One region of the Aeribacillus composti genome, then DNA from elsewhere that is predicted to be linked to it. Evidence: predicted binding sites of a transcription regulator. Region 1 holds the regulator's gene; each other region holds the start of a gene.
The links. The regulator LexA, encoded in region 1, represses DNA repair genes until DNA is damaged. The targets are predictions, from matches to a motif close to CGAACATATGTTCG.

Region 1 (10,442 bases):
TAGCCGTCATTCCAAAATGTTTATAACAAAATGCGGAAGGAAATTGGGCGTGCTCTTTCATTTGTAAATGTTTGTCATTCTCAAGGCTCGTACATCATATATCAAAAGAGCTGCTTAATTCCACGCAAAGCGGATCAAAAATGATCCGTAATGCAAAAAGTTTCGTCAAAGTGCGGGAGTTCTTATATTTGAAAAAATGTTTATCAACTTTGAACCTTGTGCATCAAATATATTAACAGAGCTGCCGAATTCCACAAGATTTACAATAGAAAATCGTGAGCGTTCGGTGGATTTTATGAAATCAAGATAAGTATTCGCAAAATAAATGTTTTGACAGAGGCATTAATTTGCAATTTTTCAGTAATGCTTTATCTGTTTTAATTAATTGATATAATTGCCGAAAAAAAGAATATCCTTCTAAATAAAAAGATTGAAAGTAAAGGACGGAATTGCTTTCAAGCAAACAGTGGGGCTGTCCGACGAGTTGCTAAAATGAAAGATTTTGAGAAATACAACTGTGAAGGACAAAAATAATGAAATAAAATTTATAAATGTTCTTTATAGAGGCAATGAAGTCCAACAAGAAGCGATTGTATGTGCTGAATGTCCGTCATAAAACTTTTGAAGAACCTAATGAAGAAAGAGAGCAAAAGAAAAGTCCTTCATAAGACTTCTGAAGGATATAAAAAGATTGAAAAAAATTGTATGTCCGATAAGTCTCTAAAATAATGCTCCCAAAAGTCAGTTAACCCTACTTTTGGGAGCCTCTTTATTTTGTTATTGCAGCAGGCAGCAATCTCTTAAGATATTTTTATGGTGCTTTAGACAACTTCAAGAATTTGAACATAATGGAACAAACAATAAACAGTCGAGCAACTGCTGCTTGAAAATGAATAAAAGAATCCTTTCATAATTTCATTTATAAAGCCATAATAATATTTAATAGCTTATTAGTTAAAAAACTGATTTTTCTGATAGAATTTGTTATAATGTTAATGAAAGGAGTTGAAATATTGTGACAAAAAAGACTAGATTAGGCAAGACCGATATATATGTGAACCCAATCGGGCTTGGAACAAATGCTGTTGGCGGGCACAACATTTTTCCAAACCTTGACGATGAAACTGGGAAAGAAATCGTTCGTACAGCTTTGGATCATGGAATAAATTTTTTGGATACGGCATTTTATTACGGTCCTGAGCGTTCGGAAGAAATTATCGGTGAAGTCGTCAAGGAGTTTGGGCGTCGTGATGAAGTAGTCATTGCTACTAAAGGTGCTCACAAATTTGTAGACGGAAAAGTTGTTCTTGATAACTCTCCCGATTTCCTTCGCGAGTCGGTCGAGGGCAGCCTGAAACGCTTAAAAACGGATTACATAGATTTATATTACATTCATTTTCCGGACGAAACGACACCGAAGGATGAAGCTGTCGGTGAATTGAAGAAGCTTAAGGATGAAGGGAAAATTCGTGCGATCGGTGTATCGAATTTCTCGCTCGAACAATTAAAAGAAGCGAACAAAGATGGGTATGTCGATGTAATTCAGTCCGAATATAACTTATTTAAACGACAAGCAGAAAAAGATTTGCTTCCTTACACGGCGGAAAATGGAATATCGTTTATACCATATTTTCCACTTGCCTCAGGTCTATTAAGCGGAAAATATTCGAAAGATGAGAAGTTCAATGATTCACGTGCACAAAATCCTTTGTTTCAAGGGGAAGCATTTGCGCGTAATCTCGAAAAAGTCGAGCAATTGCGTCCAATCGCAGAAGCGAAAAATGCTGAAATTGCTCACGTTGTGCTAGCATGGTATTTAACGGTCGATTCCATCGATGCGATCATCCCTGGTGCGAAGAAGCCGGAACAGGTACTTGACAATTTAAAAACGTTAGATGTCCAGTTAACAAAGGAAGAAATAGAGAAAATCAGTCAGATTTTTCAATAATTTTGTAAAAAAGCTGTGATGGAAATATCCCATTCACAGCTTTTAATAGGACTTTCTCATTCGTCAGAACGTTTAGAGAAGAAGCAGGAGTGGTAATATGAGACGTGTTTGTGTTTTTGCAGGATCGAATCCGGGAACAAATCCTAAGTATAAAGAAGCAGCTATCAAACTGGGAGAAGAATTGGTAAAAAACAGGCTTGAGCTCGTATATGGAGGCTCCAGCATTGGTCTGATGGGAGTGATTGCAAACACCGTATTAGAGTTAGGAGGCACCGTATTGGGCGTTATGCCGACGAATTTATTTCAAGGAGAGGTTGTCCACAAGCATCTCACTCAGCTTTATGAAGTCAATGATATGCATGAGCGGAAAGCAAAAATGGGAGAGCTTTCAGATGCGTTCATTGCTCTTCCCGGAGGCTATGGTACTTTTGAGGAAATATTTGAAGCGGTTAGCTGGGGGCAGCTTGGGATTCATGAAAAGCCTGTGGCGTTGTTAAATATCGATGACTATTACACGCCGGTAAAACAGATGATTGAGAATGCGGTAGAGGGAGGCTTCATGCCTGAAACGCATAAACAGTTTATGATTTTTGCAGACAATCCCTCTATATTAATAGATAAACTTCGTGCGTACAAACCGCCTTTGAAGACAAATAAGTGGATCGAACTAGATCGATAAATGAAAATATCAGAACTTTACTTCGCCTTTAGCTTTCTGATCAGTTTGTCTAAAAATGACAAGCTGATCAGAAACGTCAATGTTTAGTCGTTTATGCTTTTTTCAAGAGCTTTCAGCTTATGTTCAAGCTGTTGAAGCGCATCATCAATTTGATTTGCATTTTTCTCTAAATAGATTGGTTCGCCAAATGCAACGACAGCTTTTTTCCCGGCAAAAAAATCTTTTAAACTTTTTGGACCATGATAGGTTGCAGGCAATATGGGAACGCCGGCTTTCATCGCAATTGTAACCGCGCCTCTTTTTAAAGGAACTTCCTCGTCTGTTCTTGTGCCGCTCGGGAAAATTCCAACAACTTTATTTTCTTTTAACAGTTTCAAAGGAATTTTTAGTGCGCTCGGTCCAGGATTTTCACGATTAACTGGAAAAGCATGCATCTTTTTCAAAAACCAACCTATGAGCGTGTTCTGAAACAATTCTTTTTTGGCCATATAATGGACATGAATTGGAAAAAGTGCTGCGGCGAGCAAGACTACATCTACCCAGCTGCGATGAGAGCATGTAACAATAAAACGATGGTCTGCCGGAATATGCTGCTTGCCTTTGACTTCTAGCAAACTAAAAATTTTAATGATCAATATTGCAAGTTTTCCTGCTAAATGATAAATCATTTTGTTCCCCCCCCCCCGAATGACTTCCAGAAATATGTTTGCGTTGCAAAAGATCTGTATTTTCGGTTAGGGCGCATGTCGATTTTGTCTGCGTTCAGTTTAGCATTTTTACGTGATGCATGTAAAGTCGGTAGTACATCGTCAACGAATCGTCTTATCCAAAGTCAGTCAGTGAAAATACCGCCGTTTCATTGGAGGATGGGCAGCCGTATTCGGTGTTTTTTAGATGAACAAGTATTTGTGCTGAAGGTTATTGGCGCTGGATAAAAGGAGCAACCATATCAATAATAAAATGCTTTAATTGGAAAAATCAATTTTAATAGCAGTTACTTTGTTTCTATAAATTTTATACTTGATGATACAAAATATTGAGAGTAAAGAAGAGATGAAGCAGAAAAACAAACATCAGTGCAATCTGTCTTTTTTATTTAAAAAACAAGAGAGATAATCAATCCAGGCATCAGCGTAAAAAAATATGTAAGATAATCTGACATAAAACTTCAATTCTCTCATTGAATGGGATACACTGATAGGGAAAAATTTGATCCAATCGTGGAAATAAAGAAGAGTGAATTTGGATCGGTGTGATGTCAATTTCTATTCACTCAAGTTAAGATGGGGTATTATAGTGAGCATGATGAATCGCCAAAGCAGGTTAGGTAAAGCTTTAGCGATTATCATATATGTTTACTCACTATAAAGAATAAATGATGGAAATGACCATTTTTCTATCTTTTAAATGACTCCTTGTTCTACCATTGCATCAGCGACTTTTTTAAATCCTGCAATGTTAGCGCCGACGACAAGATTTCCGGAGCAGCCGTATTCATTTGCAGCGTTGACGCAATTTCGGTAAATGTTCTTCATGATATCACGTAATTTTGCGTCGACATCTTCAAAGCTCCAAGATAATCTTGCGCTGTTTTGAGCCATTTCTAATGCTGAAACAGCAACTCCGCCTGCGTTAGCAGCTTTTGCAGGTCCAAAAAGAATATTGTTTGATAAAAACACGTCGATCGCTTCTAATGTAGACGGCATGTTGGCGCCTTCTCCAACAGCTTTGAGTCCGTTGGAAACAAGGAGTTCAGCTGCTTTTTTATCGATTTCATTTTGAGTAGCGCATGGGAGGGCAATATCGCACGGAATGGACCAAATTCCGGAACAGCCTTCATAATATTCTGCATGAGGATGTTCATTTACATATTCTTTAATTCTTTTTCTTTCAACTTCTTTTAACCTTCTAACCGTTTCAAGATTAATTCCATTTTTATCAAAAATGTAGCCATCAGAGTCGCTGCATGCGACAACTTTTGCACCTAATTGTGTTGCTTTTTCAATCGCATATATGGCAACGTTCCCAGAACCAGAGACAACAACTGTGCTTCCTTTGAAGCTTAATCCATGGTCTTTAAGCATTTCTTCAACAAAATAAACAGTTCCATACCCTGTCGCTTCGGTTCTCGCTAGGCTTCCGCCGTAACCAATGCCTTTTCCGGTTAACACCCCAGCTTCAAATCCGCCGCGTATTCTTTTATATTGGCCAAACAAGTATCCGATCTCTCTTGCGCCAACTCCAATATCACCGGCAGGAACGTCAATATCTGGTCCAATATGTTTGTAAAGCTCTGTCATAAAGCTTTGTGTAAATCTCATAATTTCCCCATCTGATTTACCTTTCGGATCAAAATCAGATCCGCCTTTTCCTCCGCCGATCGGCTGCCCAGTCAATGAATTTTTGAAGATTTGTTCAAATCCTAAAAATTTAATAATGCTGGCGTTGACGGTCGGGTGAAAGCGCAAGCCTCCTTTATATGGCCCAATTGCACTATTATATTGCACTCTAAATCCGCGGTTTACACGCACTTTTCCTTCGTCATCCACCCATGGAACGCGAAAAATGATCAATCTTTCCGGCTCAACAATTCTTTCAAGTATTCCGTGCTTTATATATGTAGGATGTTGAGCAAATACAGGCACAAGCGAGTCAAATATTTCTTTTACAGCTTGAAGAAACTCAGGCTCATTCGGATTTTTTTCTTGCACGGATTGAAATACTTCATTGACATATTGCTTTGCATTTTCCAGTTCACTTTGTTTCATAAGTAATTGATTCATAGCACCTCTCCTATACCTAAAATTTAAGCAGTTAGAAGAATTCAAACAATTCAGTAAATCATCCCGGCACTGGCTAAGGAAGCGAAATCTACAATAAAAAATTCTACAACAAAATAAATCAAAAAACAATGACTGTTGAGAATTGTTGCATAATAGCTTTGCATGCAGGCGCGGAGAAGGCGCCTGAAATTTGTTTCATTGAATCTAGCTTGTCTGCATACATATTGATTAGAAAACATTTTTAAAAATTTAACATCGCTAAGAGAGGGAATTTTGAAAATTTTATAAAAAGAAAAAGGATGCCTCACCTGTTTTGAGACATCGAATATTCAGTGTATGGAACGGTATAGCCCGATCACTTTTCCGAGTATTGTCACATTTTTTAAAATAATCGGTTCCATTGTTGGGTTTTCCGGCTGAAGCCGTATAAAGTCTTTTTCTTTGAAAAACCTTTTTACGGTCGCTTCATTGTCGTCTGTGAGCGCGACAACGATGTCGCCGTTATTGGCTGTTTGCTGCTGTCTGACAATAACTAAATCTCCGTCCAGAATGCCTGCTTCGATCATGCTTTCTCCGACTACTTCAAGCATGAAAAGTTGATCATCACCTGATGCAATATGATTCGGAAGCGGAAAATATTCTTCGATGTTTTCAACGGCAGTGATCGGAATACCAGCCGTCACTTTTCCTATGACCGGCACGTTGATCACATTGTTTGTTAGAAGGTGGCTGCCATCATCGTCCAAAATTTCAATGGCTCTCGGCTTTGTGGGGTCTCTTCTAATCAGTCCTTTGCTCTCAAGCTTTGCTAAATGCCCGTGAACAGTTGAACTGGAGGCAAGACCGACCGCTTCGCCGATTTCTCTTACAGAGGGAGGGTATCCTTTCTTTTTTACTTCCTCCTTAATGAAGTTCAAAATATCTTGTTGTCTCTTAGATAATTTTGTTGACATGTCAAGCACCTCAGTCATATCAATTTGTGTCGATTATAGCATGATTTTTCCAAAAAAGCAAACGTAAGTTCGAATATTTGCTTGACAGAAACATGTGTTCCCTTTTATACTTAAAAACAAAAAACCGAACAAATATTCTGTTTCAGGGGGCGGTTCTAAATGGATAAATTATCATGGTCTTACATCGTTTCTTTTTTCCTTGTCATCATGGCGGCAGTTTTGGCGATTTCGTATACTGGAGAAAGGGAAGAGCTCGATCATTATTTGGAGGTTCAAGTGAAGGAAGGGGACAGTTTGTGGAAAATCGCTGATGAATATAAAGAATATGACAATATGTCTCATTCAGAGTTTGTTAAATGGGTTCAGGAGCGAAACAATCTCCAAAGCCTTGTTGTAAAACCGGGGGAAACAATCGTCATTCCGATTGAAAAAAATAAATACTACAATGCTGAATATTTGGCAAACAAAGAATAACCGCAAGGAGCATTTAACATGAGAGCAGTCGTTTATGCAAGAGTCAGCACTGAAAAAGATGAGCAGGAAACATCTTTGAAAAGACAGAAGGACGAGCTGTTAAAGCTCGCAGCTGAAAACGGTATGGAAGTTGTTGAAGTGATAGAAGAAAAAGCGAGCGGGTATGATGTTGATCGTGAAGGGGTTTTTCAACTGCTGGAATTGATTGAGGAGAAAGAAATTGAAGCGGTATTAATACAGGATGAAACAAGAATTGGCAGAGGGAATGCCAAAATCGCCATTGTCCATTCCATTTTGAAACAAGGTGTGAAAATTTTCACCGCTGCCCATCGCGGGGAGATGGAACTGTCTGAATCAGACACGATGGTGCTTGAAATCATAGGAATTGTCGAAGAATATCAACGAAAAATTCATAATTTGAAAATAAAGCGGGGAATGTTGAGAGCTATACAAAATGGGTACAGGCCTGAAAAAAATTTAAAGAATAGAAATTCTTCCTATAAAAGAGAGCGAAAAGAAGTTCCGATCGAGGAGATTGACCGATTGCGGAAAAACGGCCTGACATTTTCAGAAATAGCGGCAACATTAAGAGGATTCGGCTATGACGTTTCAAAAGCTACTGTCCATCGCAGATATCAACAATTTTTGTCAGAAAAAGGAGAATCATAGCAATAATTGTTGTCATTAGTGGTCGCATTTAGTATGATAAAAGAGCGCGGCAAAAATATACAAGGGGTTCAGCTTATGATTTCAAAAGAAAAACTTAACCGTATTAATGAACTATCTAAAAAGTCTAAGTCAGAAGGATTGACGCAAGAGGAAAAGCTTGAGCAGCAGCAATTAAGGCAGGAATATTTAGAGTCGTTTCGTCGGGATTTTCAAAACACCTTAAAAAATGTTACAGTGATTGATCCGAAAGGTAATGATGTTACACCGGAAAAATTGAAAAAATTTAAAAATAAAAGGCTGCATTAACGGATGGGTGTTGCCTTATTGCAACAATAAAGATAAGATTATAAACTGAAAATACAGATGAGAGGATGATAATGGTGACTCATTCCATTCAAGATTTATCCATCATGACGATTCGAACATTATCCATTGACGCGATTGAAAAGGCGAATTCCGGACATCCTGGAATGCCAATGGGCGCCGCACCAATGGCTTATGCGCTGTGGACGAAATTTATGAACATTAACCCTGAAAACCCTAATTGGTTTAATCGAGATCGCTTTGTTTTATCTGCCGGACATGGGTCGATGCTGCTTTACAGCTTGCTTCATTTATCGGGTTATGATCTTTCCATGGATGATATTAAGTCGTTTCGTCAATGGGGAAGCAAAACACCTGGACATCCTGAATACGGACATACACCTGGCGTTGACGCAACAACTGGACCATTAGGCCAAGGAATAGCAATGGCCGTTGGAATGGCGATGGCAGAACGTCATTTAGCAGCTACATACAATAAAGAAGGATACAATATTGTTGATCATTACACATACGTCATATGCGGTGACGGTGACTTAATGGAAGGGATTTCCTCTGAAGCAGCTTCCTTAGCTGGTCACTTGAAGCTTGGACGATTAATTGTTCTTTATGATTCGAATGATATTTCCCTAGATGGGGATTTAAATAAATCATTCTCAGAAAATGTAGAAGAGCGCTTTAAATCTATGGGCTGGCAAGTGCTGCGCGTTGAGGACGGCAACAACATTGAAGAGATTTCGAAAGCCATTGAAGAAGCCAAATTGGATGAACAACGACCGACATTAATTGAAGTAAAAACAACAATCGGATATGGTTCGCCGAATAAAGCAGGCACTTCTTCCGTTCATGGTTCGCCGTTAGGTCCAGAAGAGGCAAAATTGACAAAAGAAGCCTATGCATGGACATTTGAAGAAGATTTCTATGTTCCAGCAGAAGTTTATGAGCATTTTGAGAAAAATGTAAAAGAACGTGGAAAGCAGAAAGAAATTGAATGGAATAATTTGTTTGAAAAGTATGAGAAAGAATATCCTGAACTTGCAAAAGAGTTAAAGGCAGCAATCAATGGTGAATTGCCAGAAAATTGGGATCAATCTTTACCTTTTTATGAAGAAGGAAAAAGCGTTGCAACCCGTTCTTCTTCTGGAGAAGTATTAAATGCAATAGCTGAAAAAGTTCCTTATTTCTTTGGGGGATCTGCAGACTTAGCTGGATCAAACAAAACGACAATAAAAGGTTCAGGAGACTTTTCTGCGGAAGATTACAGCGGACGAAACATTTGGTTTGGTGTCAGAGAGTTTGCCATGGGAGCAGCATTGAACGGTATGGCTCTGCATGGAGGTTTACGTGTTTTTGGCGGAACGTTCTTTGTTTTCTCTGACTATTTGCGGCCAGCGATTCGTTTAGCAGCATTAATGAATCTCCCTGTAACTTACGTGTTCACTCATGACAGCATAGCGGTTGGAGAAGACGGACCAACACATGAGCCGATTGAACAATTAGCTTCTTTGAGAGCAATGCCGAATCTTTCTGTCATTCGTCCAGCTGATGGAAATGAAACAAGAGCTGCGTGGAAGGCTGCGCTGGAATCTAAATCAACACCGACTGCATTAGTATTAACGCGCCAAAATTTAGAAACTATTAAAGGTACGAAAGAAAATGCTGAAGAAGGTGTTGCAAAAGGCGCTTATGTCATTTCACCGGCGAAATCGGATCAACCGGATGCTCTTCTACTTGCATCAGGTTCAGAAGTAGCATTAGCTATTAAAGCTCAACAAATTCTTGCATCTGATGGAATTGATGTGCAAGTCGTCAGCATGCCGTCATGGGACCGTTTTGAAAAGCAATCAAAAGATTATAAAGAATCAGTTCTTCCTAGCAGCGTAACGAAGCGTCTTGCGATCGAAATGGCATCTTCGCTTGGCTGGGAGCGCTATGTCGGATCTGAAGGTGAAATCTTAGCTATCGACAAGTTTGGAGCATCTGCACCTGGGGAAAAAATTATAAGCGAGTACGGTTTTACTGTTGAAAATGTTGTCGAAAAAGTAAAAGAATTAGTTCGGAAATAATCGCCAAAATTAGTGCCTCTATCCGCCACCATAAGACAAACCTTTTACATTCCTTGCTTTATAATAGCAAAAAAGGAATGTAACAATGAGGTGAGCGCATGAGGCACTTTTATTTGTATTTGATAAAAAAGGAATTTGCTGAGCATTTTTATCATAGGGAATCGAAAATTTTTCAGTTATATCAAGAATTTTTTTGGACAAGGAAAACGCATCCTATTTTTGAACAATTGGAAAGGCAAGTCAATTATATTTCAAGAGCCATTCCCATTTCAGAAATAGATTTGCTGCTTCAGTCATTCTTGTCTCACCGAAACCATTATCAAAAGGTATCATCGATTCACGCCATCCAAATGGAAAATCAAAAAGGACAAGCTACTATGGTTTTAAAGGAACGGTATATTGAAATGATTTGTACCGGCAGCTTTGACGGTGAGTTATTGTTTTTTGATATATTGGGAAAATTTGATCCTTATTTTTTTGCCATGGATTTTACAAATGAACGATACGGGTGGCTGAGTCCAATTAAAGAAAGAAAATTTGTCTAAAGTT
Region 2 (10,442 bases), 1.3 Mb from region 1:
AACATTGCAGATTATATTGTTCCGCCCGGATTAGGGGATAATGCGGGACTTTGCGGAGCAATCGGTTTAGCATATGAGGCGTTTTTGGAGAATAATCAAAAATAAAGCTCAAGAACATTTATCGGCAAATAATCGTTACAGATAACCCAAGCCATAAAATAAAATCAGGCATACAAAAATGTGTACAAGAAAAGGAAACTTTCAAGAATGCAGTTAAGAACCAAAAAGAATTAGATAAAGCTAAAACTAATGCTAAAGAGAATTGATCCAAGATATTGCTCGGTGACCTAACAGCTCTTTATGTTACAGCTGAGATGATTAAGTTTAGGTGGCTGGAATCATTCATTTTTTGATAAGTGGAGTTCAGGAGTATTGCAATGTATATGCTGAAACAAAACGAATATTGAAAAATATTTTTTAATCTTTAAACAATTATTAAACATCTCTACATTTAGAGGAAGAATCAATTAAATTATATATCTTAAAAAAGACAAATTAGACTCAGGGATTTAGAAATTTATTTATTATTTAAAAACAGTATGTCTATGGGATATCTTATTATCGGGGATTAAGAAGACCTTTATAAATACATGAATGAAGAGGATATTCAACAATTTCAAAATGTAATAAAAATCTATGTATTGTCAGATGAACAGTTAAATGAAGAAGATGCAGATATTTTTAGAGAGTTTGCAATGGATTTAGTTGATGGTAAAGATTTTTGTGCATTAATACTGGATTTTCATGTAAATGGAGAATAGTTTGAAAATCTACCACTAGATCTTAAGGTGGAAGATTATCAAAAAATATTACATGCAGTAAATTCTGAATACGATATTTCATATGTAAATTTAGATCATTTGTTTTATCTATCTCAAGATTAAGAAAGAGTATCCAATAGTGAAAAAAGGCGGCTATTGGATGCTTTTTTATATGCTTAGGGTAGTCTTAGGGGGTGACCGTAAGAAAAAAGTAAATATAGTATAAAAGTTGCTTTTATAAAGGCGAATTTTTTAGCCTATGAGCTTCATTATTGCATTTAAATATAATCATAAAGCCGTTTATTTTGACTTCATCGATTTCAACTATTTCCCCTGTATCCTAGGTTTTCTGACCGCTATACATCGCATCATTTTTTATTCTTTGCATTGGCTTATTTTTCCCTTCTCTTTTGTGGTTTTGCTTGAAAGCTTTTTGAGGGCTTCAATATAATAAATGTATAACCGTTGACGAAAAGAGGTTTTTTTATGATCAAGCTTGTGTTTGCCGCATTCGCCCCTTTTTTGCTTGTCTTATTTTTCACAAGAGTTACATATAGTCATGTCGTTGGGACATTGTTGACGGCTGGTTTATTAATTGCCTCTTATTTTGCAGGTCATATGGATACTATTTATATCGCCATTTTGGATGTAGCCAGCTTAGCAGCTGGTTTTATCGCTGCCAGAAGCATGAAAAAGGATAAGAAAACATCTACTTAAACCTGTTCAACACGATTGACAGGTTTTTATTGTCTATGAAAATCAAACGTCAGTTCGTATTTTTGGTGATTCAGCCTGATTATATGTTAAAATAAAATATAAGTTTCTGAATTGGAGGATGTTCCATGGATCGGTTTGAATTAGTTTCAAATTACCAGCCTCAAGGAGATCAGCCGAAAGCTATCAAAGAGCTGGTGGAGGGAATCAGGCAAGGAAAAAAACATCAGACATTGTTAGGTGCAACTGGAACTGGCAAAACGTTTACGATATCCAATGTGATTAAAGAAGTGAACAAACCGACGCTGGTCATTGCCCATAATAAAACGCTTGCCGGACAGCTGTATAGCGAGTTTAAAGAATTTTTCCCGAACAATGCAGTTGAATATTTTGTCAGCTATTATGACTATTATCAGCCGGAAGCGTATGTTCCGCAAACAGATACGTATATTGAAAAAGATGCGAGCATTAATGATGAAATTGATAAATTAAGACATTCGGCCACCTCTGCATTGTTTGAACGGAAAGATGTTATTATTATCGCAAGCGTTTCTTGCATATATGGTTTAGGTTCGCCAGAAGAATATCGTGAGCTGGTCGTAAGTCTTCGTACAGGAATGGAAATCGAGCGCAATGACTTGCTGCGCCGTTTAGTGGATGTGCAGTATGAAAGAAATGATGTAGATTTTCGCAGGGGAACTTTTCGCGTGCGCGGGGATGTAGTGGAAATTTTCCCTGCTTCGCGCGATGAACATTGTATCCGCGTGGAATTTTTCGGAGATGAAATCGACCGCATCCGTGAAGTTGATGCTCTGACAGGCGAAATTATTGGAGAGCGGGAGCATGTAGCGATTTTCCCGGCATCACACTTTGTGACAAGAGAAGAAAAAATGAAAATTGCCATTGCTAATATTGAAAAGGAGCTTGAGGAACGGCTGCATGAACTGCGGGAGAATGGAAAGCTTTTGGAAGCGCAACGGCTCGAGCAACGGACAAGATATGATTTAGAAATGATGCGGGAGATGGGCTTTTGCTCCGGGATTGAAAACTACTCCCGTCATCTTACATTAAGACCGCCCGGTTCGACTCCTTATACGCTTTTAGATTATTTTGGAGATGATTTTTTGATCGTCATTGACGAGTCGCATGTGACGATTCCGCAAATCCGCGGGATGTACAACGGCGACCAGGCGAGAAAACAAGTGCTTGTCGATCATGGATTCCGTTTGCCTTCAGCACTTGACAACCGTCCGTTAAAATTTGAGGAATTTGAAAAGCATATGAAACATGTCATTTATGTTTCTGCCACCCCTGGGCCGTATGAGCTGGAGCATACGCCGGTTGTTGTTGAACAGATTATCCGCCCGACTGGACTTTTAGATCCAACCATTGACGTCCGACCTGTTGAAGGGCAAATAGACGATTTAATCGGCGAAATTCAAAAGCGGGTTAAAAGGAATGAGCGGGTGCTTGTGACCACATTAACGAAAAAAATGGCGGAAGATTTAACGGATTATTTGCGGGAAATCGGGATTAAGGTGACATATCTCCATTCCGAAATTAAAACGCTCGAGCGCATTGAAATTATCCGCGACCTGCGCCTTGGCAAACATGAAGTGTTGGTCGGGATCAATTTGCTCAGGGAAGGGCTTGATATTCCGGAGGTCTCTCTCGTTGCAATTTTAGATGCAGATAAAGAAGGATTTCTCCGTTCGGAACGTTCTCTTATTCAAACAATCGGACGGGCGGCTCGGAACGCAAACGGGCATGTCATTATGTATGCTGATACAATCACAAAATCGATGGAAATCGCCATAAACGAAACAAAACGGCGTCGTGCGATTCAAGAGGAATATAACCGTCAACATGGCATTACGCCAAAAACGATTCAAAAAGATATTCGCGATGTAATTAGGGCGACATATGCAGCGGAAGATGAAGCAGAATATAAAACGGAAAAGGCTGTGAAGCTGAACAAAATGTCGAAAAAAGATCGAGAACAACTGATAGCCCGTATGGAAAAAGAAATGAAAGAAGCTGCAAAAGCATTAGATTTCGAAAGAGCTGCTGAATTGCGCGATCTAATTTTGGAGCTGAAAGCGGAAGGATGATTGGATATGGCAATGGATAAAATTGTTGTAAAAGGTGCACGCGCTCATAATTTAAAAAACATTGATGTCACGATTCCAAGAGACAAGCTTGTCGTTGTAACAGGTTTATCGGGATCGGGTAAATCTTCTTTAGCATTTGATACAATTTATGCAGAGGGACAGCGGCGATATGTGGAGTCTTTATCTGCCTATGCCCGCCAATTTTTAGGACAAATGGATAAACCTGATGTCGATGCGATCGAAGGCTTATCGCCGGCCATTTCGATTGATCAAAAAACGACAAGCAGAAATCCGCGTTCAACGGTCGGAACGGTGACAGAAATTTATGACTACCTACGGCTTCTTTTTGCCCGTGTCGGGCGGCCGACATGTCCGGTGCATGGGATAGAAATTTCTTCGCAAACAATCGAACAGATGGTTGACCGGATTATGGAATATCCGGAACGGACAAGACTGCAGGTTCTTGCGCCTGTTGTGTCTGGAAAAAAAGGAATGCATGTGAAAACATTGGAGGAAATAAAAAAGCAAGGGTTTGTCCGCGTGCGGATTGACGGAGAAATGATGGAGCTTACCGATGATATTTCTCTTGAAAAAAATAAAAAACATTCCATCGATGTCGTTGTGGATCGGCTGATCGTGAAAGAGGGGATTATAAGCCGGTTGACCGATTCAATTGAAACAGCTTTAAAATTAGGCGATGGAAAAGTCATAATTGACATCATCGATGGCGAAGAGCTGCTTTTCAGTGAACATCATGCCTGCCCGATTTGCGGTTTTTCGATTGGAGAGCTTGAACCGCGGATGTTTTCCTTTAACAGCCCGTACGGAGCTTGTCATGCTTGTGACGGCTTAGGTTCAAAACTAGAGGTGGATTTGGATCTCGTTATTCCAAATAAAAACTTGACATTAAAAGAACACGCAATTGCACCGTGGGAGCCGACAAGCTCTCAATATTATCCGCAGCTTCTTCAAGCGGTTTGCAACCATTACGGTATTGATATGGACATTCCAGTTAAAGATATACCGAAACATCTGCTCGATAAAATTTTATTTGGAAGCGGCGGGGAAAAAATTTATTTTCGCTATGAGAACGATTTCGGGCAAATCCGGGAAGGCTATGTAGAATTTGAAGGTGTGGTCCGCAATATAGAACGGCGCTATAAAGAAACGACATCTGATTTCATACGTGAACAAATGGAAAAATATATGACGAATCAGCCGTGTCCGACATGCAAAGGGCATCGACTGAAAAAGGAAAGTCTGGCTGTTCTTATTAACGGACGCCATATCGGACAAGTCGCTCAATTATCTATTCGTGAAGCCTATCAGTTTTTTGACCAATTGGCATTGACAGAAAAAGAAATGAAAATTGCCAATTTGATTTTAAGAGAAATAAAAGAACGGCTGAATTTTTTAATTGAGGTAGGTCTTGATTATTTAACATTAAGCAGATCAGCTGGTACGCTCTCTGGTGGAGAAGCGCAAAGAATCCGTCTTGCCACGCAAATCGGATCAAGACTGACAGGAGTACTTTATATATTGGACGAGCCGTCTATCGGTTTGCATCAACGGGACAATGACAGGCTGATCCGTGCTCTTCAAAATATGCGGGATATCGGCAATACGTTGATTGTAGTTGAACATGATGAAGATACGATGCTTGCAGCTGATTATTTGATCGATATTGGGCCGGGAGCTGGCGTGCACGGCGGTCAAGTTGTAGCTGCGGGTACACCAAAAGAAGTGATGAATGATGACCGTTCGCTTACAGGACAATATTTGTCAGGGAAAAAGTTCATTCCATTGCCGGTCGAAAGAAGAAAACCGGATGGTCGGTATATTGAAATAAAAGGAGCAAGCGAGAACAATTTAAAAAATGTAAATGTCAAATTTCCTTTAGGTGTATTTTTGGCAGTAACAGGTGTATCTGGTTCGGGGAAAAGTACGTTAGTCAATGAAATATTGCAAAAAGGCTTGGCGCAAAAGCTGAATAACAGTAAAACAAAACCTGGTGCCTATAAAGAAATGAAAGGGATTGAACATCTCGATAAGGTCATCAGCATTGACCAATCTCCGATTGGAAGAACGCCGCGTTCAAATCCAGCTACGTATACCGGCGTATTTGACGATATTCGTGATGTGTTTGCAGCAACGAATGAAGCGAAAGTAAGAGGCTATAAAAAAGGACGCTTCAGTTTTAATGTGAAGGGCGGCCGCTGTGAAGCATGCCGAGGCGATGGAATCATTAAAATTGAAATGCATTTTCTTCCAGATGTATATGTTCCGTGTGAAGTATGCCACGGAAAAAGATATAACCGGGAAACTCTTGAAGTCACATATAAAGGAAAAAATATTGCGGATATTTTAGAAATGACTGTGGAAGACGCACTTCAGTTCTTTGAAAATATTCCAAAAATCAAACGGAAGCTGCAAACCATTTACGATGTAGGACTTGGTTATATGAAACTTGGTCAGCCGGCTACGACAATGTCCGGTGGGGAAGCACAACGGATAAAGCTTGCTTCAGAGCTGCATCGCAGATCTACTGGAAGATCGCTGTATATTTTAGATGAACCGACAACAGGGCTGCATGTTGACGATATTGCTAGACTCTTGAAGGTTTTGCATCGGCTTGTTGAAAACGGAGATACAGTTCTTGTAATTGAGCATAACTTAGATGTGATTAAATCAGCTGACTATATCATCGACCTTGGACCAGAAGGCGGGGACGGCGGAGGAACAATCATTGCAACGGGTACCCCTGAAGAAGTGGCAGAAGCGAAACAGTCTTATACAGGAAAATATTTAAAACCGATTTTGGATCGGGATCGGGAGAGAATGAAAAATTTCATTTTGAAAAAAGAGGCAGCGGCAAACAGTTAAATAGGCTGTTGCCAGTCTCTTTTAAATGACGAAGAATGTTCCTGAAATTCCTGAAACGGATGGTTTTATTCCATCGGTTTTCAGGAGATGAGTTGTAGATTTTTACTAGCCCTTTCAGCGAAAAATCGAGGAAATACTGATTTTCTTTGATATATGAACATTTCGCATAAAAACAGAGCTTGAGCCCTTTGTGTGACAAAGGGCTCTTTTTTTATAAACTGATGTTTCTCCTATCATTCATTCAAATTCATAATTTTGAAGACTCGATGAATCGGTTTTTCTGGCGTCTTAGTTATTGTGCTCACGATGTCTACAATTACCGAATGTATTGAATATCTTTGATGCATTGCTAATTCATAAAAAAGCTGACCCAAAAAAAATATTTGACGGCCTTGGATCAGCTTTTTTAAAATCAGTCCCTGTGAAAAGAAGGCATTATATAAATTATTTATTTTCCATTTCTTGAATGGCTGTTTGAGCCAATTTAGAAATCGTCATATCATCCATTGGCGGATTGTGAAGCCCTGCTCTCACATCACGATAATACCGCTGCAGCGGATTTGACAGTTGAAGGCTTTTTGCTCCAACTAGTCTCATCGCCTTATCGACAATGTTGATGGCTGAGTTCGTCACAATATGCTTCGCAACACTAAGCTCGTTTGTAATGTATGGACGGCGTGCTTCATCATCATAAATTTCTGCTACGCTATACAAGAAATGTCTAGCTTTCATTAATTCTAAGTCAATCTGACCGATTAAATTTTGTACATTTGGCAATTGGCTAATGGTTCCATTTATACTATTTGGAGAATATTCTGTCGCAAATTTCACTGCATAATCACGCGCCGCCTGTGCAATACCTAAATAACAAGCGGGAATATGCAGAATCCAACCATTTATTGTATTTCCTCTCGGTCCATGGTTTAGCTCTACAAAATTTTCTTCTGCTACTTCAACGTTATCTAACACAAGATCGTGACTTTCTGTTCCTCTCATGGCGATAACGTCCCAATTTTTTTCAATTGATAATCCCTTTGCTTCTCGTTCAATTAAGAAAAATCCAATTCCTTCCTTTTCTTCAACCCATGCAGATACAAGAAAATGTGTCAGCACAGGTGACATAGTAGTATATGTCTTTCTGCCCGAAATAATCCACTTGCCATCTCTTTTCACTGCTTCCGTTTCAGGGCGCCCGCCGCGGGTTGGACTGCCTGTTTTTGCTTCACTAACTGCTCTGTTCACCAAAGCGCCGTTTAAAATTTCTTTTGCAAAAGAGGCAAGCTTTTCTTCCCTCCAAAGTTTTTTCTCATACAACTCCCCAACGACGCCCAGATGCCAACCGATGGCTAGGCCTGTAGCACCATCAAAGCTAGCAATGGTTTCTTGGAATAGAACTAGATCTGTGACACCAATGCCGCCGCCTCCATATTCTTTTGGCAGCGAGAGCTTCGTATACCCCATATTGACAAGCGCTTGGATATTTTCTTTTGGAAACTTTGTCTTTTCATCGCTTTCCCTAGAATGACTTTTAAACGACTCTTCATGCTTTAACAGCTTTTCGATCCACAATCTTTGCGCATCCGTTTTCACAAATAATTTTTTTGACACGTTCCACACTTCCTTAAGCAAACTCTGTTCAGATTAATATTTTAATAGGTTCAATGAACTATTAAATTTACGAACATTTTCCATTATAACAATTTAATTCATACTTTACAACTAGGAATAGTTGTGTTATAGTGTAGATTATTCAATTAACCCAATGTTTTGATATTTTTGATAATAAAGAGAGGTGATTCGTATAATCGAATTAAAGGACATTCAAAAAAGCTTTAAAAAAATTCAATTCTTAAAGGAATTGATGTAAAAGTAAACAAAGGGGATGTCCTAGTTATTATCGATTCAAGCGGATCTGGGAGAATCACCCTTCTTCGATGTATGAATGATTTAGAAAGACCTGACGGAGGTACTATTACTATTGATGTGTTTTCCGTGAAAGGAAAACATGCGTCAAAAAAGACATTTTAACGCTAAGACGAAAGACCGCAATGGTTTTTCAGCATAATAATTTATTTAAAAAATAAGACGGTGCTGGAAAACGTAATGGAAAGTCTTATCGTTGCAAAGAAAATGAAAGCTGCCAAAGCGCGTAAAATTGGCATTGATTTACTTAAAAAAGTTGGCCTGAAAGAGAAAATGAATGACTATCTTGGCCAGCTGTCCGGTGGTCAACAGCAGCGTGTTGGTATAGCGCGAGCACTTGCTTTAAACCCTTCCGTCATTTTATTTGATGAACCTACTTCCGCGCTCGATCCTGAGATGGTTGGAGAGGTTTTGTCGATTATTAAAAAAATTGCTGATGAAGGCAAAACAATGGTGATCGTAACTCATGAGATTCACTTTGCAAGAGAAGTAGTGAATCGTGCTGTGTTCATGGCAGACGGCGCCATTATTGAACAGGGACCGCCTGAAGAAATATTAGTTCATCCAAAGCATGAGCGAACAAAACAATTTTAAAAAAGGCTTCTAATAGAGCCTGAATATACTATTTTAAAATTTACATGGGGGGAAAATTACTGCATGAATCGTAAACGTATTTGGACAAAATTCTTTTTATTCATTTTATCTATTTTCGTCATCGCTGGTTGTTCGAACAGTGAAAGTAAAGAAACTGATGACGGCAAAAAAGTGATTAAAGTGGCATTAAGTGATGAAGTAAATCCACCATTTTTATATACGGATGATCAAAATAAACCTATCGGTTATGATATGGATTATTTAGCGGAAATTGAAAAGAAATTGCCAGAATACAAGTTTGAGTATACGTTTGGAGAAGAAGAATCGAATTTAATCGGGGTTGACACAGGAAAATTCGATTTTGCGATTAACTGGTTTTTCAAAAATCCGGAAAGAGAACAGAAATTCCTTTATCCAGAACATGAGTATGGATACTCTTTAACTGTATTAGTGACGAAATCAGATCGAAATGATATTAAATCGTTAGATGATATGGTGGATAAAAAACTCGCTCCAATGGCGCCAAGCGGTGGACTTCGTGCTATTTTAAACGGGTACAACGAAAAGAATCCAGATAATCCGATCGAGATTGAAAGTATGGAAAATCCGTCAGCAGCAGATAACTTAAAACGTGTTGCTGAAGGAAAAGCAGATGCTGTTTTTTTGAACAAAACTACATTTGATGCTCTTCAAAAAGAGCTTAAATTGGATTTGAAAATAGGTGGTATCGTTTCGAAAGAGCCGATTTATATTGTTTATAACAAAAAACATAAAGAACTAGCTGAGAAAATTGACAAAGCAACTGCTGAATTAATTGAAGACGGTACGCTTCCGAAACTTGCTGAGAAATGGTTTGGTGTAGACTTTTTCAAAGACCTTGACTATATTAAAAAAGAAGGATTCCAATACGAGAAATAATCAAAAACCGTATTGAATGATTATTTAATCATTCAATACGGTATATTTAAATTCGTATATATTTCTTAATGAAGGTGGTGAGCAAAATTAACACGAGTTTACAAGATTGGGCAGATTTATTTTTGAAAGTGTTAGATAAGCTCCCTCTAACATTGTTCATGCTGGTCACATCTTTATTTTTCGCTTTAATTTTAGGTGTTATTATCGCGATTATTCGAATCCAAAAACCGCCTATCCTTTATGGAATTGCAACATTTTACTTGTCATTCACACGTTGTACTCCGTTATTAGTTCAGCTGTTTCTTGTCTATTTCGGACTGCCTCAATTATTGCTAGTTTTTAATATTGATATTAATAGTTGGAACAGACTTGTTTTTGTTATTATTACATTCTCATTTCATACAGCAGCTTATTTATCAGAAGTTATCCGTTCAGCTTACTTAGCTGTCGGCACGGAGCAATTAGAAGCAGCATACAGCGTTGGCATGACGTATACACAAGCTCTAAGGAGAATTATTTTGCCTCAAGCTTTTGTCAT
Region 3 (10,442 bases), 180 kb from region 1:
TGGAAAATGGATTAGATGTTTATGTCCTTCCAAAACAAGGGATTCATAAAACGTATGCGACATTCACCACTAAATACGGTTCTATTGACAATAAATTCGTTCCAATTGGCAAAGAGGAAATCGTTCACGTCCCGGATGGCATTGCTCACTTTTTGGAACATAAGCTTTTTGAAAAAAAGGATGGGGACGTATTTCAACAGTTTAGTGAACAAGGGGCATCGGCCAATGCATTTACATCCTTCACGAGAACGACATATCTTTTTTCCAGCACGGCAAATGTTGAAAAAAATTTAGAAACGTTAGTAGATTTTGTCCAAAGTCCTTATTTTACTGACCAATCCGTTGAAAAAGAAAAAGGCATTATAGGTCAAGAAATCAACATGTACCAAGACAATCCTGATTGGCGGCTTTATTTTGGACTCATCCAAAACATGTATGAAAGCCATCCAGTACGGATTGACATTGCCGGCACAATTGATTCGATAAATCAAATTACAAAAGAGCAGCTTTATGAATGCTACGAAACGTTTTACCATCCCAGCAACATGCTCCTGTTTGTGATCGGGCCTGTTCAACCGGAAAAAATTATCAAGCAAGTGGAAGAGAATCAGGCAAAAAAAGATTTTAAAAAGCCAACCAATATTGTTCGTGAACAAGTACATGAAAGAGATGAAGTGTTTAAAACGAGTGAAAAAATTTATATGAATGTCAAGTCGTCGAAATGCTTAGTCGGCTTAAAGGCAAAACATCCTTTCCGAAAAGGGGAAGAGCTGCTTACGCATGAGCTTTCCATGAATTTAATTTTAGAAATGCTTTTTGGCAAAAGCTCAAAGCTTTATTTGGAATTGTATGAAAAAGGGCTCATTGATGATACGTTCAGCTTCGATTATACAGAGGAGTACAGCTTCGGTTTTGCTATGGTCGGCGGCGATACCGACCGGCCGGATGAGCTGAGTGAATATATAAAAGAAGCTCTTATGAAAAGCAAGCAATCGTTATTTACCGATGAGCAGCTGGAAGCCGCCAAAAAGAAAAAAATCGGCTCTTTTTTAAGGGCTTTTAATTCTCCTGAATTTATCGCCAATCAATTTACCCGGTATCAATTTAACGAAATGAATCTGTTCGATGTTGTGCAAGCTTTAGAAAATGTAAACATGGACACGATTGAAGCAGTTTTAAAAGAAGCGATTGATGAAGATTATTTAACAGTTTTCCAAGTTTTGCCGAAATCATAATATTGCGGAGGGGAAATCTTGAAAACAGCGTTAGTAACTGGAGCCAGCGGAGGAATCGGAAAAGCGGTTGTAGAAAAATTGGCTCAGGAAGGATATCAAATTTATGCTCAATACTTTCGAAACATTGAACCGTTAAAAGAAGCAATGAAGTTATATGATCAGATCATTCCAGTTTATGCGGATTTGTCATCGGAAAGCGGGACGGAACAATTACTTGAAAACATTCCAACTTCTATAGATGCTCTTATTTTTGCTAACGGTATTTCCCACTACGGACTGATTCAAGATGTTTTGATGGAAGATTATCAAAAAATTATACAGCTTCATCTCACGTCGCCTTTTTTTATTACTCAAAAAGTAGTCAGTGGAATGATAAGAAAACAAAAAGGAAGCATTCTTTTCATCTCCTCTATATGGGGGCAGACAGGAGCCAGCTGTGAAGCTTTGTATTCCATGGCAAAAGGGGGGCAAATTTCCTTTGTGAAAGCACTAGCGAAGGAATTAGCGCCTTCCAATATTCGCGTCAACGCCGTTGCGCCAGGCATGATCGATACAAGTATGAATGATCGATTCTCTCCTGAAGAATTGGAAGATATTAAAAACAGCATCCCCCTTGAAAGAAATGGAAAGCCTGAAGAAGTCGCGAATGTTGTTTTATTCCTTATTAGCGAGCAAGCTTCCTACATTACAGGTCAGGTGATTGCTGTCAATGGAGGATGGTACTGCTGATTCCCTCTCCCGTATAAAAACTGCATGATCAAGGGAAAATAAAAATTGATTAAACGATAAAGGAGGGGAACATATGTCAGTATTGGAAAATTGGAATCAATGGAAAGATTTTTTGGCGGATCGCCTCCAGCAAGCAGAAAGCGGCGGATTGTCCCAAGAGGTTATTTCCAATTTAGCGTATGAAATCGGTGATTATTTAGCAAAGCAAGTGGAGCCGAAAAACCCTGAAGAAAAAATTCTTCACGATCTGTGGAGTGTCGCTTCAAAAGAGGAGCAACATGCAATCGCCAACATGATGGTGAAACTTGTTCAAAATGACAGCGTCCATTAGGATGTTTTTCATTTATTACTGTCAAGTTAGGGCACTTGGTGAAATGACCAAGATGCCCTTTATTTTTTCCTTGCAATTATCCTTTCTTCTTTATCTAAAATGATTTATTATAAATTTATAGGTGTGTTATTTGGGGGTCTTTGAAGGTGGAAAAAACTGAATGGTATTTAGAATATAAAATTCAAAAAAACCGGCCGGGGCTGCTGGGAGATGTTTCGTCTTTGCTCGGTATGCTGAACATTAATATCGTTACGATTAACGGCGTTGATGATATGCGCCGCGGGATGCTTCTGCGCTGCGAAACGATTGAACAAATTAAAAGGCTTGAATCTATTCTGAATACGATGGACAACATAACAGTGACAAAATTGCGGCAGCCTAAGCTGAGAGATCGTCTTGCTGTCCGTCATGGCTTTTATATTCAACGGGATGCAGATGATAAAAAGACGTTCCGTTTTGTTCGCGATGAGCTTGGTATTCTTGTTGATTTTATGGCCGAGCTCTTTAAACAAGACGGTCATAAATTAATCGGCATACGCGGAATGCCGCGTGTCGGAAAAACAGAATCGATCGTAGCGGCGAGCGTCTGTGCGAATAAAAGATGGCTTTTTCTCTCTTCAACCATGCTGAAGCAAACTGTCCGGGAAAGGCTGATTGCTGATGAATACCGGACAGATAACGTGTTTATTTTAGATGGAATCGTCACGATGAAAAGAGGCTCTGAACAGCATTTGCAATTAGTTCGGGAAGTGATGCAGCTTCCGGCAACGAAAGTCGTGGAGCATCCAGATATTTTCGTTCAGAGCTCCGAATATACTTTGGATGATTTCGACTACATTATTGAACTTAGACATCACCCTGATGAAGAAATTACGTATGACGTTGTAGAAAATAATCATCAGCCGTTTGGCCACTCAATTTATAATGGATTTGATTTTTAGAAAGGTGGGTACGTTTTGAGCGAGTTAGGTAACCATCTGAGACAAGCTAGGCTGGAAAAAAACATTTCACTCGATGACTTGCAGGAAATAACTAAAATTCAAAAGCGCTATTTAATCGGCATTGAGGAAGGAAACTACTCGATCATGCCGGGGAATTTTTATGTGCGTGCGTTTATTAAACAATACGCGGAAGCGGTTGACCTTGATCCGGATGTTTTATTTGAACAGTATAAAAATGAAATACCAAGTACATATGATGAGATACCTGAGAAATTGTCCCGCGTTCAAACGCATAAAGAGCTTCCAAAGCCGGCTTCCAAATTTTTAGAGCTGTTGCCGAAGCTTGCCGTCATCGCTGTTATTATTTTGGTGGCGATTATCGTTTGGGTGCTTTCCCAGCGTGGAAGCACAGATGAAGGCGTTCAGACGGAGGACGATACAAAATCCGTCAAAATAGAAACCTCTGGCGTGGAGCCTGAGAAAAAAGAGCAAAATAATATTGTCGATGAAAAAGACCGTTCGGTTGAAGAAACAGAACAAGAGGAGAAAAAAGATGAGAACGCCGAAAATGAAACGAAGCAAACATTGACGGTAAAAGAAGTAAGAGGGAAAGAAACCGTATATGAATTGTCCAATGCGGACAAATTGGTGATCGATATTTCAACCAATGGGAATTCGTGGATAGAAGTGAAGAACGGAAAAGGAAAATCGTTTTTTGCAGGAATGATGCGACAAAATGAGCAGAAAACGGTTGATGTAACAGCGGAAGAAGAAGCAAAAATCGTTGTAGGCGATGCTCGATTTACGACCATTCAAGTGAATGGAGAAGCCGTTTCTTATGAAACGGACCCGAATAAAATGGTTCGGCAGGATATTATCATTTTAAATAACAAGAATGAATAAGTCATCGTATGAGATGGCTTATTCTTTCTTACTTTATGCTAGTGGAGGTACAAAATGAATTTGCCAAATCGAATTACTGTATCAAGAATTATGCTAATTCCAATATTTATGATTGTGATGCTGGGCGATTTTAATTGGGGAAATTGGTCGGTCGGTGAAGAAGTCATCCCTGTCAAACATGTCGTTGGCGCCCTCATTTTTATTTTAGCTTCGACGACCGATTGGATTGATGGATATTATGCACGCAAGCTTGGACTTGTGACAAATTTAGGAAAGTTTTTAGATCCTCTTGCCGATAAATTGCTCGTTTCTTCAGCTCTCATCATATTGGTGGAAATAGGTGCTGCTCCGTCTTGGATTGTCATTCTGATCATCAGCCGTGAATTTGCCGTAACCGGATTGCGTTTAGTTCTGGCTGGTGAAGGAGAAGTCGTAGCAGCTAACATGCTCGGCAAAATAAAAACATGGACACAGATCGTGGCTATTTCCGCTTTGCTTTTACATAATATACCTTTTGAATGGATTTCGTTTCCATTTGCAGACATTGCTTTGTGGGTTGCGCTCTTTTTTACCATTTTATCTGGATGGGACTATTTCATGAAAAATAAACACGCGTTTGTCAATTCGAAATAACCATGTGGAGGATATTGTATGAATGTGAATGCTGAAATTATTGCTGTCGGTTCAGAACTGTTGCTTGGACAGATCGCCAACACAAACGCCCAATTTATATCAAAAAAGCTTGCTGAAATAGGTGTTAATGTTTTTTATCATACGGTCGTTGGAGACAATGCTGAGAGGCTCAAGCATACGATCGAAACGGCAAAAAAACGGTCGAATTGCATCATTTTTACCGGCGGGCTCGGCCCGACAAAAGATGATTTGACGAAAGAAACGATTGCACGTATTTTGAATAAACGCCTCGTGATCGACGAGGCGGCGATGAAAAACATTGAGGATTTTTTTAAACGGACGAAACGGACAATGTCGGAAAACAATCGGAAACAAGCATTAGTTTTGGAAGGTTCTACTGTTTTGCCAAATCATTACGGAATGGCGCCAGGAATGGCGTTAGAGGCGAACGGAATTACATATTTGCTAATGCCGGGCGTTCCGAAAGAAATGAAGCCGATGTTTATCAACTACGGTGTGCCGTTTTTGCAATATCATTACGGGTTAAAAGAAAAAATCATATCGCGTGTACTTCGTTTCTTTGGCATCGGCGAATCTCAGCTTGAAACAGATATAGAGGATCTGATTGATCAGCAAACAAATCCGACCATCGCGCCGCTGGCAAAAGACGGCGAAGTAACATTGCGCCTGACAGCAAAACATGAAGATGAGTCGACTGCGCTGAAGCTGATTGACGAAACAGAAAAAAAGATTTTAAGCCGTGTTGGCCGATATTTTTATGGACACGGTGAAACTTCGATCCAAGAGCAGCTTATGAAGCTTCTAAAAGAAAAGCAATATACTATTTCGGCTGCAGAAAGTTTGACGGGCGGTCTTTTTTCCGAACAGCTGACCCATTTTCCAGGCGCTTCGAATATTGTGCTTGGAGGAATTGTCTGCTATACAAACGAAGTGAAGCAGCATGTTCTTGGCGTGTCGGAAGAAACGTTGAAAACAAAAGGAGCCGTTAGCTCTGAATGTGCGAAAGAAATGGCGGAAAATATAAAAAAATTGACCGGCAGCAATATCGGCATCAGCTTTACGGGAGTGGCAGGACCTGATCCTTCTGAAGGAAAAGAAGTTGGGACTGTCTATATCGGTATTCAAATCGACGATCGGCCGACGGCAGTCTTTGAGCTTCATCTTTCCGGTACTCGGGAAGGGATCAGGCACAGAACGGCAAATTATGGCTGCTACTATGTAATGAATGTAATAAAGGAAATGGAAAACCGGTTATGAGCGTCTTCATCCGGTTTTTTAATTTTTATATAATGAAAATTAAAAAACGAATAAATGTTCCCTTTTTTCTTGGCAAACAGGAAAAAACACGGTATATTTATTTTGAAGCTATCAATTTTTTAAGGAGGAAATTGTATTGAATCATGATCGTCAAGCTGCCTTGGAAATGGCGTTAAAACAGATTGAAAAACAATTCGGAAAAGGTTCGATAATGAAGCTTGGAGAACAGGCTGAGCGAAAAGTTTCAACAGTTCCAAGCGGATCGCTGGCATTGGATGCAGCTCTTGGCGTCGGCGGATATCCTCGAGGTCGGATTATTGAAATATATGGACCGGAAAGCTCCGGTAAAACGACAGTGGCCCTTCATGCCATTGCTGAAGTTCAAGCTCTAGGCGGGCAAGCAGCGTTCATCGATGCGGAACATGCGCTCGACCCTGTCTATGCGCAAAATTTAGGTGTTAATATTGATGAACTGCTTTTGTCGCAGCCCGATACCGGCGAGCAGGCTCTTGAGATTGCAGAAGCTCTCGTTCGCAGCGGTGCAGTCGACATCATTGTCATTGACTCGGTCGCAGCACTCGTCCCAAAAGCGGAAATTGAAGGCGAAATGGGCGATGCGCATGTCGGATTGCAGGCGCGTCTTATGTCACAAGCGCTTCGGAAGCTTTCAGGAGCCATTAGCAAGTCGAAAACCATTGCGATTTTTATTAATCAAATAAGGGAAAAAGTGGGCGTCATGTTCGGAAATCCCGAGACAACTCCAGGGGGACGCGCGCTGAAATTTTACTCATCTGTCCGCCTTGAAGTGCGCAGAGCTGAACAGCTGAAACAAGGAAATGATATGGTAGGAAACAAAACGAAAATTAAAGTTGTCAAAAACAAAGTAGCGCCTCCTTTTAGAACGGCAGAAGTTGATATCATGTACGGGGAAGGGATTTCAAAAGAAGGAGAAATCATCGACCTGGGAACGGAATTGGATATTATACAAAAAAGCGGTTCGTGGTATTCTTACCAAGAGGAGCGTTTAGGACAGGGAAGAGAAAATGCAAAGCAATTTTTGCGCGAAAATCCGGATATTCGCGATGCCATTCAGCAAGAAATTCGCAAGGCATATGGCCTTGAAACGAATGAACCTGTGCAAGAGGGGCAGGAAACGTTCGAGCTTTTGGATGAATAATGTACGCACATCTTAGCGTAAGGCTGGCGGAGTAGCCGGTCTTATTTTTTTGGTCAAAAAAAGCCCCATCCTTTGTTCGACAAGATGAAAACTTGACAAGGGTTATTCCCACATTTAAAATGGATATGTATATTTTTTCATTTTTGCAATATATTTAACATATTTTTTTGGAAAATGTTATTGGGAGAGTAAATGTGTAATGCCGACACTTTCTTTGTGACAAGTTCATAGCAAGAGGAGGTGAAAGAATGGAACTCATTGAAATCATCTCCATTTTGCTTGGCCTAATCGTCGGTGCAGTTGTTGGTTATTTTGTTCGAAAATCCATTGCTGAAGCGAAAATAGCGGGTGCAAAAAACGCCGCGGAACAAATTCTTGAAGATGCTAAGCGTGAAGCTGAAGCAACGAAAAAAGAAGCGCTTCTGGAAGCAAAGGATGAAATTCATAAGCTTCGTTTGGAAGTAGAAAAAGAAATTCGCGAAAGAAGAAATGAACTTCAAAAACAAGAAAACCGTTTAATGCAAAAAGAGGAGAATCTCGATCGAAAAGATGAATCATTAGATAAGCGTGAGGCGATGCTAGATAAAAAAGAAGATTCTCTAAATGAAAGACAACAGCATATTGAAGAGATGGAAAGCAAAGTGGAAAAGATGGTGCAAGAAGGACAAATAGAGCTTGAACGCATTTCGGGTTTATCGCGTGAAGAGGCGAAACAAATCATCCTTGAACGAGTGGAAAAGGAACTTTCTCATGATATTGCTGTAATGGTGAAAGAAGCAGAAACAAAGGCGAAAGAAGAAGCAGACAAAAAAGCAAAGGCAATTCTTTCCCTTGCTATACAGCGCTGTGCAGCAGATCATGTGGCTGAAACGACCGTTTCTGTTGTGAATTTGCCAAATGACGAAATGAAAGGCAGAATTATCGGCAGAGAAGGAAGAAATATCCGCACTCTAGAAACGTTGACAGGGATCGACCTCATCATCGACGATACACCGGAAGCGGTTATTTTATCAGGATTTGATCCGATTCGCCGTGAAACAGCAAGAATTGCGCTTGACAAGCTTGTTCAAGACGGGCGCATTCATCCAGCGCGAATTGAAGAAATGGTGGAAAAATCGCGGCGGGAAGTGGACGAGCATATTAGGGAAATCGGAGAACAAACGACATTTGAAGTTGGCGTTCACGGTCTTCATCCGGATTTGATCAAAATTTTAGGCAGATTGAAATTTCGAACGAGCTATGGCCAGAACGTGCTGAAGCATTCAATAGAGGTTGCCTTTTTAACCGGATTGATGGCTGCCGAATTAGGTGAGGATCAAATCCTTGCAAGACGTGCAGGGCTTCTGCACGACATCGGAAAAGCCATTGACCACGAAGTAGAAGGAAGCCATGTTGAAATCGGCGTGGAGCTGGCAACGAAGTATAAAGAACACCCGGTTGTCATCAACAGCATTGCTTCCCATCATGGGGATGAAGAACCGACATCGGTAATTGCGGTTTTAGTTGCAGCGGCTGATGCTTTATCGGCAGCACGGCCGGGTGCCCGCAGTGAAACGCTTGAAAATTATATTCGCAGGCTTGAAAAATTGGAGGAAATTTCCGAGTCGTTTGAAGGTGTGGAAAAATCGTACGCCATTCAAGCAGGCCGCGAAGTTCGCATCATGGTAAAACCGGATGCAATAGATGATTTAGAAGCTCATCGATTAGCAAGAGATATTCGCAAGCGGATCGAAGAAGAGCTTGACTACCCTGGACATATTAAAGTGACCGTCATTAGGGAAACTCGTGCGGTTGAATATGCCAAATAAAGTGGTACATGAAAATGTGCCGCTTTATTTTTTTTTCAATTTATGCAAAACTATATAATAAACATTTAGAAAGGAATTCATCATGAAAGTTTTATTTGTAGGCGATGTGGTAGGAGCAAAAGGGAGAGAAATGGTTGAACAATATTTGCCGAAGCTGAAGAAAAAATATAATCCTGAAGTAACAATTGTCAATGGTGAAAATTCTGCACATGGCAAAGGAATAACTATGAAAATTTACCAGAAGCTTCTTTCATTGGGAGTTCAGGCAGTGACAATGGGCAACCATACTTGGGATAAAAAAGAAATTTTTGAATTTATCGATGAAGCAAAAGCGTTGGTTCGACCGGCTAACTTTCCTGAAGGCACACCAGGAAAAGGAATCGTGTACGTGGAAGCGGATGGAAAAGAGCTTGCAGTCATAAACCTCCAAGGAAGAACATTTTTGCCGGCAATCGATTGCCCTTTTCGGAAAGCGGATGAATTGATTCAAGAAGCGAAGAAAAGAACTCCATATATTTTTGTTGATTTTCATGCGGAAGCAACGAGCGAAAAACAAGCGATGGGCTGGTATTTGGATGGGAAAGTTTCCGCAGTGGTTGGCACTCATACACACGTTCAAACTGCCGATGAAAGAATTTTAGATAAAGGAACGGCATTTATTACCGATGTCGGGATGACAGGACCATATGATGGTATTTTAGGAGTTGACAGGGAAGCAGTATTAAAAAAATTTTTAACGAATCTCCCTGTTCGGTTTGAAATCAATGAAGGCAGAGGACAATTGAATGCCGTATTAGTGGAAATTGAGGAAGGAACCGGCAAAGCGAAATCGATCAAACGAATATTAATCAATGATGATCACGTTTATTTTGAATAAATTAAATAAAAAAAAATTAAAAATAAGCAGGAATACTGCCAAACTTTAGGGAATATAGTAACTATGGGATGGAACCAATTGTTCAAGAGGTGATGGGTCTTTTGAACAATGCATCTAACAGCATTTGTTCCAATAAATTTTCACGAACCATTGTAAAAAATGAAGGGGGAACTAGGAAATGGAAATATTAAAAGTTTCAGCAAAATCTAATCCGAATTCTGTCGCCGGAGCGCTAGCAGGGGTGCTGAGGGAGCGTGGAGCCGCCGAAATTCAAGCGATTGGAGCTGGAGCATTGAATCAAGCTGTAAAAGCGGTAGCGATAGCAAGAGGATTTGTAGCTCCGAGCGGTGTTGACTTAATTTGTATTCCGGCATTTACAGATATTCAAATAGACGGTGAAGAACGAACAGCCATTAAATTGATTGTTGAGCCGAGATAACATGTTTAAATAAATTAGCTAAACAGTCTGCACTCCTTTTCGGTTGCAGACTGTTTTTTGCTTAAAATGTTGATAATATTTATCGGTTTTA

Region 2: uvrB (excinuclease ABC subunit UvrB) is a predicted target of LexA. The motif match lies at 1,522-1,535, and genes of this name have one in related genera.
Region 3: recA (recombinase RecA) is a predicted target of LexA. The motif match lies at 6,098-6,111, and genes of this name have one in related genera.

Annotation. Positions count from the first base shown of each region.
Region 1 covers NZ_CP134501.1:1,979,517-1,989,958, reverse strand. The annotation lists gene RI196_RS09635 (aldo/keto reductase) at 1,016-1,948, shown strand; gene RI196_RS09630 (LOG family protein) at 2,046-2,627, shown strand; gene RI196_RS09625 (lysophospholipid acyltransferase family protein) at 2,711-3,295, opposite strand; gene gdhA (NADP-specific glutamate dehydrogenase) at 4,031-5,410, opposite strand; gene lexA (transcriptional repressor LexA) at 5,740-6,363, opposite strand; gene yneA (cell division suppressor protein YneA) at 6,523-6,837, shown strand; gene RI196_RS09605 (YneB family resolvase-like protein) at 6,856-7,506, shown strand; gene RI196_RS09600 (DUF896 domain-containing protein) at 7,582-7,812, shown strand; gene tkt (transketolase) at 7,884-9,893, shown strand; gene sirA (sporulation inhibitor of replication protein SirA) at 10,007-10,438, shown strand.
Region 2 covers NZ_CP134501.1:718,260-728,701, forward strand. The annotation lists gene RI196_RS03450 (ROK family protein) at 1-105, shown strand, start outside; gene RI196_RS03455 (hypothetical protein) at 591-761, shown strand; gene RI196_RS03460 (CsbA family protein) at 1,248-1,478, shown strand; gene uvrB (excinuclease ABC subunit UvrB) at 1,604-3,586, shown strand; gene uvrA (excinuclease ABC subunit UvrA) at 3,593-6,469, shown strand; gene RI196_RS03475 (acyl-CoA dehydrogenase family protein) at 6,914-8,077, opposite strand; partial or broken gene RI196_RS03480 (amino acid ABC transporter ATP-binding protein) at 8,366-8,986, shown strand; gene RI196_RS03485 (amino acid ABC transporter substrate-binding protein) at 9,050-9,904, shown strand; gene RI196_RS03490 (amino acid ABC transporter permease) at 9,991-10,442, shown strand, end outside.
Region 3 covers NZ_CP134501.1:2,158,550-2,168,991, reverse strand. The annotation lists gene yfmH (EF-P 5-aminopentanol modification-associated protein YfmH) at 1-1,235, shown strand, start outside; gene ymfI (elongation factor P 5-aminopentanone reductase) at 1,251-1,964, shown strand; gene RI196_RS10415 (DUF3243 domain-containing protein) at 2,038-2,295, shown strand; gene RI196_RS10410 (YmfK family protein) at 2,442-3,236, shown strand; gene RI196_RS10405 (helix-turn-helix domain-containing protein) at 3,252-4,139, shown strand; gene pgsA (CDP-diacylglycerol--glycerol-3-phosphate 3-phosphatidyltransferase) at 4,194-4,772, shown strand; gene RI196_RS10395 (competence/damage-inducible protein A) at 4,797-6,050, shown strand; gene recA (recombinase RecA) at 6,217-7,227, shown strand; gene rny (ribonuclease Y) at 7,476-9,035, shown strand; gene ymdB (2',3'-cyclic-nucleotide 2'-phosphodiesterase) at 9,118-9,912, shown strand; gene spoVS (stage V sporulation protein SpoVS) at 10,091-10,351, shown strand.